Regions from separate parts of the Embleya sp. NPDC050493 genome, predicted to be linked through region 2. Evidence: riboswitches for the same ligand, from Rfam matches in the RefSeq annotation. Region 2 holds a riboswitch; each other region holds the start of a gene.
The links. A riboswitch is a leader RNA that binds a small molecule or an ion and turns the genes downstream of it on or off. The one in region 2 is predicted to bind cobalamin.

Region 1: it holds a riboswitch for cobalamin, as region 2 does, so the genes downstream of both, ACIBM5_RS04410 (energy-coupling factor ABC transporter permease) here and ACIBM5_RS25350 (CoA-acylating methylmalonate-semialdehyde dehydrogenase) in region 2, are expected to answer to the same signal.
Region 3: it holds a riboswitch for cobalamin, as region 2 does, so the genes downstream of both, ACIBM5_RS36550 (ribonucleoside-diphosphate reductase subunit alpha) here and ACIBM5_RS25350 (CoA-acylating methylmalonate-semialdehyde dehydrogenase) in region 2, are expected to answer to the same signal.
Region 4: it holds a riboswitch for cobalamin, as region 2 does, so the genes downstream of both, ACIBM5_RS23785 ((2Fe-2S) ferredoxin domain-containing protein) here and ACIBM5_RS25350 (CoA-acylating methylmalonate-semialdehyde dehydrogenase) in region 2, are expected to answer to the same signal.

Annotation. Positions count from the first base shown of each region.
Region 1 covers NZ_JBITHP010000002.1:240,885-243,074, reverse strand. The annotation lists gene ACIBM5_RS04415 (RDD family protein) at 1-429, shown strand, start outside; cobalamin riboswitch at 638-848, shown strand; gene ACIBM5_RS04410 (energy-coupling factor ABC transporter permease) at 876-1,589, shown strand; gene ACIBM5_RS04405 (energy-coupling factor ABC transporter substrate-binding protein) at 1,586-1,954, shown strand; gene cbiQ (cobalt ECF transporter T component CbiQ) at 1,959-2,190, shown strand, end outside.
Region 2 covers NZ_JBITHP010000014.1:4,579-6,768, forward strand. The annotation lists gene ACIBM5_RS25350 (CoA-acylating methylmalonate-semialdehyde dehydrogenase) at 1-972, opposite strand, end outside; cobalamin riboswitch at 1,170-1,340, opposite strand; gene ACIBM5_RS25355 (pyridoxamine 5'-phosphate oxidase family protein) at 1,409-1,882, opposite strand.
Region 3 covers NZ_JBITHP010000027.1:9,480-11,669, reverse strand. The annotation lists gene mug (G/U mismatch-specific DNA glycosylase) at 1-293, shown strand, start outside; gene ACIBM5_RS36555 (hypothetical protein) at 484-672, shown strand; cobalamin riboswitch at 1,031-1,281, shown strand; gene ACIBM5_RS36550 (ribonucleoside-diphosphate reductase subunit alpha) at 1,358-2,190, shown strand, end outside.
Region 4 covers NZ_JBITHP010000012.1:165,243-167,432, forward strand. The annotation lists gene ACIBM5_RS23780 (GntR family transcriptional regulator) at 1-377, opposite strand, end outside; cobalamin riboswitch at 591-762, shown strand; gene ACIBM5_RS23785 ((2Fe-2S) ferredoxin domain-containing protein) at 894-1,376, shown strand; gene ACIBM5_RS23790 (carbohydrate-binding protein) at 1,601-2,190, shown strand, end outside.

The sequences.
Region 1 (2,190 bases), on a different contig from region 2:
CGAATCGGCCAGTTCCTGGTGGACGTGGTGGCCTCCGCGCTGTTGCCCGGGGCCGCGATGTTGCTGTTCGTCCTGCTGCCCACGCACCCCGACGGCTCGATCCGCAGCGGTCCGCTGACCGCGACGATCACCGCCGGCGTGATCGTCGTCGCGGTCGCGATCCTGTTCTGGTACTGGGTCCTGCGTCCCGCCGAGCACGACGGGCGCACGTGGGGCATGCAGGTGTTCGGCATCCGCGTCGTGGACGTTTCCGGCGGACGTGCCGGCCGGCGCCAACTCGGGATCCGCTGGCTGCTGTTGGCCGTCGACGCGTTCGCACTCGGCGCGATCGGGCTGACCGCGGTGCTCGGCAGCGAGCGACGGCAGCGGGTCGGCGATCGGGTGGCGGGCACCCTGGTCGTCCGCGGCCGCGGCCCCGGCCTCGACTGAGCCGGCCGCACCGCACTCGTCCGCGCCGCCTGCGACCCGGGTCGCCCTCCCGCGGGCCCGCCCCGGCGCGTGGACCGCGCGAGTGCGCGCATGGCCCGGACAGCCGCGGCCCGTTTCCGGAATGCGGCTATTGATCGGCCGCTCCGCCCATCTTGTGGTCTTGCGCACGGTTTGCAAAAGCCACCTTGTCGCCATGTCCATCCGACCACTAGTGTCGGCTCGCCGTGGTGTTCGGGAAGCCGGTTCGATGCCGGCGCGGCCCTCGCCACTGTGATCGGGAAGTTCTCCTCCACCCCCGCGAAAACGTTGATTCGTCGTCTCGGGGAAGCCACTGGGACCGCTTGCGCGGCCCCGGGAAGGCGGAGACGTGAACGTACGACCCGTCAGCCAGGAGACCGGCCACGGCGATCGTCCGTCCACGAGGTGTTGGAGAGGGACCCTTCCTCATGCATATCGCCGAGGGCTATCTGCCCTGGGAACACGCCGTCGCCTGGGGCGTCGCGTCGACCCCGTTCGTCGTCCACGGTGCCCGCGCGCTCACCCGCGAGGTACGCGACCGCCCCGAGAACACCCTGCTGCTGGGCGCGTCCGGCGCGTTCTCGTTCGTGCTGTCCGCGCTGAAGATCCCCTCCGTCACCGGGAGTTGCTCGCATCCCACCGGTACCGGACTGGGCGCCATCCTGTTCCGACCACCGATCATGGCCGTGTTGGGCACGATCACCCTGCTCTTCCAGGCGTTGTTGCTGGCGCACGGCGGGCTGACCACACTCGGCGCGAACGCGTTCTCGATGGCGATCGTCGGCCCGTGGGCGGGTTACGGCGCCTATCGACTGGCCCGCTCACTACTCGATCGACGCGGCGGCACCATGCCGCTGGATGTCGCGGTGTTCCTGGGCGCGTTCGTCGCGGACCTGAGCACGTACTGCGTGACAAGCGTGCAACTGGCCCTCGCCTTCCCCGACCCCGACAGTGGATTCCCCGGCGCCCTGGCCAAGTTCGGCGGCATCTTCTCGCTCACCCAGATCCCGCTGGCGATCAGTGAGGGTCTGCTGACCGTCCTGGTCGTGCGCTTGCTGCGGCAGTCCAGCCGAGGCGACCTGATCCGCCTCGGTGTGGTCACCGACGCGCGGGTCGCGCGCGAGGAGGAGAAGACCAAGTGAAGCGCTCGACGAAGATCAACCTGCTGATCGTGCTGGCCGTGGTGCTGCTCGCGGCGCTGCCCGTGGTGTTCGGGATGGGCGACCACAAGGACGAGCCGTTCGCGGGCTCCGACACCCAGGCCGAGACCGCGATCACCGAGAACGACCCGGACTACGAACCGTGGTTCAGCCCGCTGTACGAACCGCCGTCCGGCGAGATCGAGTCCGGCCTGTTCGCGTTGCAGGCCGCGGTCGGCGCAGGCGTGGTCGGCTACGTGTTCGGCGTCAAGCGCACCCGTCGCCGACTCGCGCCGGAGGCCGCGGACACACCCGACGATCCGGCGGACGCCGCCGCCGAGGCACCGGTATCGGTCCCGGGTCGCTGATCCCGTGTTGCCGATCGATGCGGCGGCGCACGCGAGTTCGTGGCGCCGCCGCCACCCGGCCGACAAGGCCGTGCTCTCCTTCGGGCTGCTCGGCTGCGCGGTCGCGCTGCCGCCGTGGCCGGGCGCGGTCCTGGTCGCCGGGACCGTCCTGGTCGTCGCGTTCGGGTTCGCCAAGGTGCCCGCCCGGCGGTTGTGGCGGGCCGCCCGTGCCCCGCTCGGCTTCGCCGCCACCGGCG
Region 2 (2,190 bases):
CGGGCCGAAGTCGGCGTCCCGGTCGTGGGAGGGGCCCACCCGCAGGGTGGCGATGCGCGCGACGAGCTTGTCCACCAGCGCGTCGGCGGTCTCGGCGCCCACGGGGACCGCCACCGAGATGGCCATGCAGCGCTCGCCGGCGGAGCCGTATCCGGCGCCGATCAGCGCCTCGACGACCTGGTCGAGGTCCGCGTCCGGCATCACGATCAGGTGGTTCTTGGCGCCGCCGAAGCACTGGGCGCGCTTGCCGTTCGCGGTGGCCGAGGTGTACACGTACTCGGCGATCGCGGTCGAGCCGACGAAGCCCAGGGCCTGCACGCGCGGGTCCTCCAGGAGCGTGTCCACGCTCTCCTTGCCGCCGTGGACCACGTTCAGCACGCCCGGCGGCAGTCCGGCCTCGAGGAAGAGTTCGGCCAGGCGCAGCGGCACCGAGGGGTCGCGCTCCGAGGGCTTGAGCACGAACGCGTTGCCGCATGCGATGGCCGGGGCGATCTTCCACAGCGGGATCATCGCGGGGAAGTTGAACGGGGTGATGCCGGCGACCACGCCGAGCGGCTGGCGCAGCGAGTGCACGTCGATGCCGGTGCCCGCGTTGTCGGTGAACTCGCCCTTGAGCAGGTGCGGAATACCGATGGCGAACTCCACGACCTCCAGGCCGCGTTGCAGGTCGCCGTGGGCGTCGGCGATGGTCTTGCCGTGCTCGGCCGACAACAGTCGGGCCAGCGACTCGCGTTCGGGTTCGATCAGTTGCAGGAAGCGGGCCAGGACCCGGGCACGCCGCTGCGGGTTCCAGTCGGCCCAGGCCGGCTGGGCCCGCTCGGCGTCGTCGATCGCGGCCAGGGTGTCGGCGCGATCCGCGAGCGGAACGCGTGCCTGTACCCGCCCGGTGTTGGGGTCGTACACGTCGCCGAACGCGCCGGATGCGCCGAGGACGTGCTTACCGCCGATGAAGTGGGAAAGCTCGCGGATCATGAACGACCTGTCTCTCGTCAGGTGCGATCCGGAGGCGGGGCATGACCCGACCACGCAACGTCGGCGCGGGTGCGCGTGGTTGCCCGGGCGGGTCGACGTCGAAGTAGTCAGGAAATCCTGGGGAGTTCGACGTTCGCAGGATCATCCGGGGCGGGTGCGCAGACCGGTGTCATGCGTGTTTGCTCCATCCTCGTGGACAACACGGATATACCCGCGGCCGGTATCCTGACTTCCGGATCTACGCACGATGCCCGCCTTCCCGGCCTTCGCCAGTGGCTTGGTGCTGCGGCAGCGCACTCCCCGGTCACAGTGGCGGGACCATGTCGGATTCGCACCGACTTCCCTGCACCGCGGACCTTGTTGTTGAAGACGATATAGTCGGACGTCCTAGTAAGTCCAGCCGACCCGGTCCGGCGACCGCGACCGGCCTGGTGCCTCAGGGCCCGGGCGGTGGCTTCCGGGCGTAGGGGAGGTCGGGTCCCGCGGGCCTCCCGGTATGGTCCCGGCGTTCGGCGACGAGTCCGGTGACGAATTCCGTGGTGACCCGAATCCACACCGTTTCCGCGCCGTCGCCGTCGATTTCGGGGAGCAGGCGATCCAGGTGCGCGACGGCGGAGGCATCGCGGACCCGGGAGGCGTGGCCCGTCACCGTGCTCGTCCAGCCGGTCTGCGCCGCACGGTCGATGCGGTCGGCCTGGAACGCGACCACCGTGTCGAGCGCGGCCTTCGCGAGGGGCGAGTCGGTCGGAGCCCGAAACACCACGCACTCCCGGTCGAGGGCGAACGCCACCAGATGCACGGCCGGAAGAGCGCCCTCGCTCACCACGACGCGTCCCACCCCCGCGCTCGCCATCAGCTCCAATGCCTCGTGGCGCCCGAGGGGGCGTTTCATCACGGCGTGTTCGCTCATGTCTCAACCCTCGAATCCCGCGCGGGCGCCGATACGGGGCCGACGGGCTCGTGCCGGTCGATTCCCTCATGTCGACGCCGGGCCCGACGCCCCGCGCGCTCGACCGCGCGTCCGCTCTCCCGGACCCTGACCTCAGCCTTCCGCGCGCCCGACGCCTGCACCAGGGCCGACCGACCCGATCCCACAGGCCCAACGGCCGGTTGCCGCCGGGACCGGGTCGACCTCGCGGGACGGGAACGTTGCCAACGCACGGAGGCGACGGCGAGTTCGCCCAGGGCGAGGCAGGAACGACGGGGGCGGCCCGCCAC
Region 3 (2,190 bases), on a different contig from region 2:
ACCGGTACCGACCGGCCTGGCTGGCGGTGTTGGGCATCGGCGCGTACCGGACCGGCTTCGGCCGGCCGAAGGCGGTGGTCGGCCGACAGCACGAGACGATCGGCGACACCGGGATCTGGGTGCTGCCGAACCCGAGCGGCCTGAACGCGCACTGGACGGCGGCGGCGCTGGCCGAGGCGTTCGCCGAACTCCGGGCGGCGAGCTCCTCGCGCGCGGACGAGGCCGCCGAGGGCCACGCGGCCCCGGAAGCCCCGGCGGGCCCCGAGGGACGGGGCGCCGCGCCGCCGGCATGAGGCGGCCCGGGCCGGCGACCCCGCGCGGCGGCACGCCGTCCGCCGATGCCCGATGCCCGGAGCCCGGAGCCCGGGTTCCCGGGCGAGTCGGACCGTTTCGACTACCTGTATCCGAGTCGATACGTCAATCGACCGAGTGGCATCACCCGGTTGGTGGTTACTTCACGCCCCCTCGCGCGGTTGGATCGGCATGAAGATCCTGCGGGCCCCGTTCGGGCCGTGGCCCACCGAGACGATCGAGACCCCCGTCTACGAGGCGTTGGTCGCGGAGTGGCGCGACTCGGGCCGGGAGGTGCCGGGAGCGGTGGACCGACCACACGACCGCCCGGCCCGACACGCCCGCCCGCCGTACTCCGGGCCGCGGACCGGCCGTCCCTGAGCCTGCGCACCGCCCGCGCCCGCGGCGGACCGCCCGACCGCCTCCGCCGCCCGCCGGGCGCGGCGCGGAGACCCGTTCTCGGGTCGCCCCGGCCGCCGCCCTCGCGGCGGATGCGGCAGGCCCCACGACACCCCGCCGCCCGGCGTGTCGCGCGACCGCTCGACGCGGTGCACGCGAGTACCGTCGTGCCGGGCATCCGGCGGGAGCCGGTCCCGCACCGCCCGCAGGGCACCGCCGCGCCCGGTGCCCTGGGGCCGCACCGCCGGGGGCGGGCCCGCCGGTGGCGATCCGTGGTACGCCGAGAACCGCGACACGACACAACACCTGGGGGTGCAACGACCACCCCGCCACTACATATATGCTCTGCGACGCAGCTGGTTCGCCGTTCCGAGTTCAGCGGAAAGGCGACGCGAGAGGGAATCCGGTGTGAAGCCGGAACTGCCCCGCAGCGGTGAGCGGGAACGAACGTCGTCATGGAGCGCCGAACGCCGAGAGGCATTCGGGAAGCGACGACCACTAGGTACTCCGCGGTCCGCCGAGCATGCCGTGCCCGGCGGTGCCCCGGCATGCCCGCGAGTCCGAATACCTGCCGGCTGCCCGTGCCTTCGGGCGCGGGGTCACCTGTACGTACGAGCTCGCGAGGAGAGAGCACGTGACCGTTGTGGACAGCGTGGGCGCGACCCGGATGCGGATCGACGAAAGCCCCGAGGACCAACTGGCAACCCTGGTGCGCACCCAGGCGCGCGATCTGCCGGAGGTCGATCCGGATCGGGTCGTCCGCCGGGTCGTCGCGGGCCTGAACGAGGGCGCGGACAAGGGCGCCGCCGCGGACCTGGCGGTGCGCACCGCGGCCGAGCTGATCGCCGAGGAGCCCGCCTACTCGCGGCTCGCCGCGCGCCTGCTCGCCGGCCGGATCGCGGACGAGGCGCTGGCGGCCGGCGTCACCTCGTTCAGCGCCGGCATCGCGCTCGGTCGCCGGGAGGGCGTCATCGGCGCGGAGACCGCGGCGTTCGTCGCGAAGCACGCCGCCGAACTGGACGCCGCCGTGGACGTCGAAGGCGACCGCAGGTTCGAGTACTTCGGCCTGCGCACCGTGTACGACCGCTACCTGCTGCGCCACCCGGTCTCGCGCAAGGTGGTCGAGACGCCGCAGCACTTCCTGCTGCGGGTGGCGTGCGGCCTGGCCCGGGAGCCCGGCGAGGCGATCGGTTTCTACCGGCTGATGTCCTCGCTCGCCTACCTGCCCAGCTCGCCGACGCTGTTCAACTCCGGCACGGTGCACACCCAGATGTCCTCGTGCTACCTGCTCGACTCGCCCAAGGACGAGCTGGAGTCGATCTACGACATGTACGGGCGGATCGCCCGGCTGTCGAAGTTCGCCGGCGGCATCGGCGTGGCATGGTCGCGGGTGCGTTCGCGCGGCTCGCTGATCCGCGGCACCAACGGGCACTCCAACGGCATCGTGCCGTGGCTCAAGACGCTCGACTCGTCGGTGGCCGCGGTCAACCAGGGCGGCCG
Region 4 (2,190 bases), on a different contig from region 2:
ACCAGGGCCGAGGGGCGGCCCTTGAGGGTGTCCGCGAAGTCGTCGGTCACCGGCACCGTGGCGCAGTCGATCACCTCGCGGTCGCGCAGGTCCACGCCCGGCCAGCCCTCGCCGTCGGCGCTGAGCGAGACGTCCACACGCGGTCCGGCGACGGTGGTGCCGGCGCCGCGCTTGCGGACCAGGCGGCCTTCGAGTTCGAGCTGCTCCAGCGCGTGCCGCAGGGTGGCCCGGGCGACGCCGAAGCGGGCGGCGAGGTCGCGCTCGTTGGGGAGGATGTCGCCGGAGCTGAAGTCCTCCTCGATCGCCTTCAGCAGCGAGGTGCGCAGTTGCCAGTACTTGGGCTCGCCGAAGACCGCTTCGTCCGGCAATGTCGCCATGCTGCTCACGGACGCCCCCTCGGCTGGCCGACGCCTGCGCGGCGCGGACTTATTGCATGCTCGGTTTAGTAAAGACGGTTGAATATAACCGCGTCGGACCACGAAAGGTCCAGACCAAGTCGGTCGAAGTTCCCGGTGACCTGGCTCACATCACCCTGCCCGGGCCGCCGGCGCCTAAGCTGACCTGCGCGAATGGTTCACGCCCCCGACCGGGGTGCGTGTCGCAAGAGGGAATCCGGTGCGAGTCCGGAACTGCCCCGCAGCGGTGAGTGGGAACGAGAGCCGTCATCACGCACTGGACGCCGAGCACGGTGTCCGGGAAGCGACGGCCGGTAGGTGTCGGTGCCCGGACGGGCCGACGTGCCCACGAGTCCGAAGACCTGCCTTCGCCCGTGCGCGGCCCGACCGTGCGCGGCCCGTCCGGGGCCCCGCGGGAGGGTCGGTCGCGTGTTCGTGGCCGGCTCCGCCGCTTCGTCTCGGTCGGGACCCGGATCGAACTCGCGAAGGAGAGTTCCCATGACCCGCTCCGACCGCTCCCGCTCCGATCGCTCCGACCGCTCGCAACGTGCCGCTCGTCGTGATCGCGCGGCGCAGCCCAAGCAGCCGAAACAGCCCAAGCAGCCCGCCGATTCGGCCGCCTGCACGATCACCGTGTGCCGGGGCTGCTGTTGCGGCACCGCCAAGATCGCGGGTACGGATCACGCGGGCCAACCGGCCGCGCTGGGCGCGGCCCTGGCCGGCACTCGGGTCGCGGTCCGGCTCAGCGACTGTCTGGGTCCGTGCGAGCGCGGCAACGTGGTCGTCGTGCAACCCTCGCCGACGGGCCGTGCGGCGGGCGGCCGGCCGACCTGGTTCGGGACGGTCAACGACCCCGAGACGACCGGCGAGATAGCGGCGTGGGCGGCGGCGGGCGGTCCGGGGATCGCGGACGCCCCGGGGGTGTTGGACCTGTACGAATTCACGCCGAACCGCAAGGCCCGGCAGGGGTTGGACTCCTGACGAGGGCTCATCCCCGAAGCCTGCCCGGCCGCGAAGACGACCCGACGAAAAGGCCGCCCCACCCGGGCGACGCCCGGACGAACATCGGGCGCCGGACCGGCCGGGCGGCCGACACCGATGCGGAACATCGGGAAAATTGGTCCAGTCCAATGTATTGACGGGCCGGAAGCGGAAGGCCACCCTTTGGCCATTGGTCTATACCAAGTCCATCGAGGGAGTCCCCCGTGGCACGTCGCTACGTCCCCGTCCTGGCCGCTGCCGCCGCGTCGGCCGGATTGATCTCGCTGTTCGCATTCACCGGTGGTGCGACCGCCGCCGGCCCCGCCGCGTCCCCGGCGGCCACCGGCATCGGCAGCAACTGGTACGCCGCCGCCCCCTACCTGATGCCGCTCGACAACGACCCGCCGGACGCCGGCGCGGTGATGGACGCCACCGGCCTGAAGGCGTTCCAGCTCGCCTTCATCCTGGCCCCCAACGGCGGTGGTTGTACGCCGACTTGGGACGGCACCAAGCCGACCTCGACGGATACCGCGGTGGCCGGTGTGATCGCCGCGATCCGGGCCAAGGGTGGTGACGTCTCGGCATCCGCCGGCGGCTACGGCGGCACCAAGCTCGGCCAGACCTGCGGCACTCCCGAAGCGACCGCCGCCGCGTACCAGCAGGTGATCGACAAGTACTCGCTCAAGGCGCTGGACTTCGACCTGGAGGAGCCCGAGTACGAGAACGCCGCGGCCATCCACAACGAGATCGGCGCCGCGAAGATCATCCAGCAGCGCAACCCGGGCATCTACCTCTCGGTGACCACGGCCGCCAC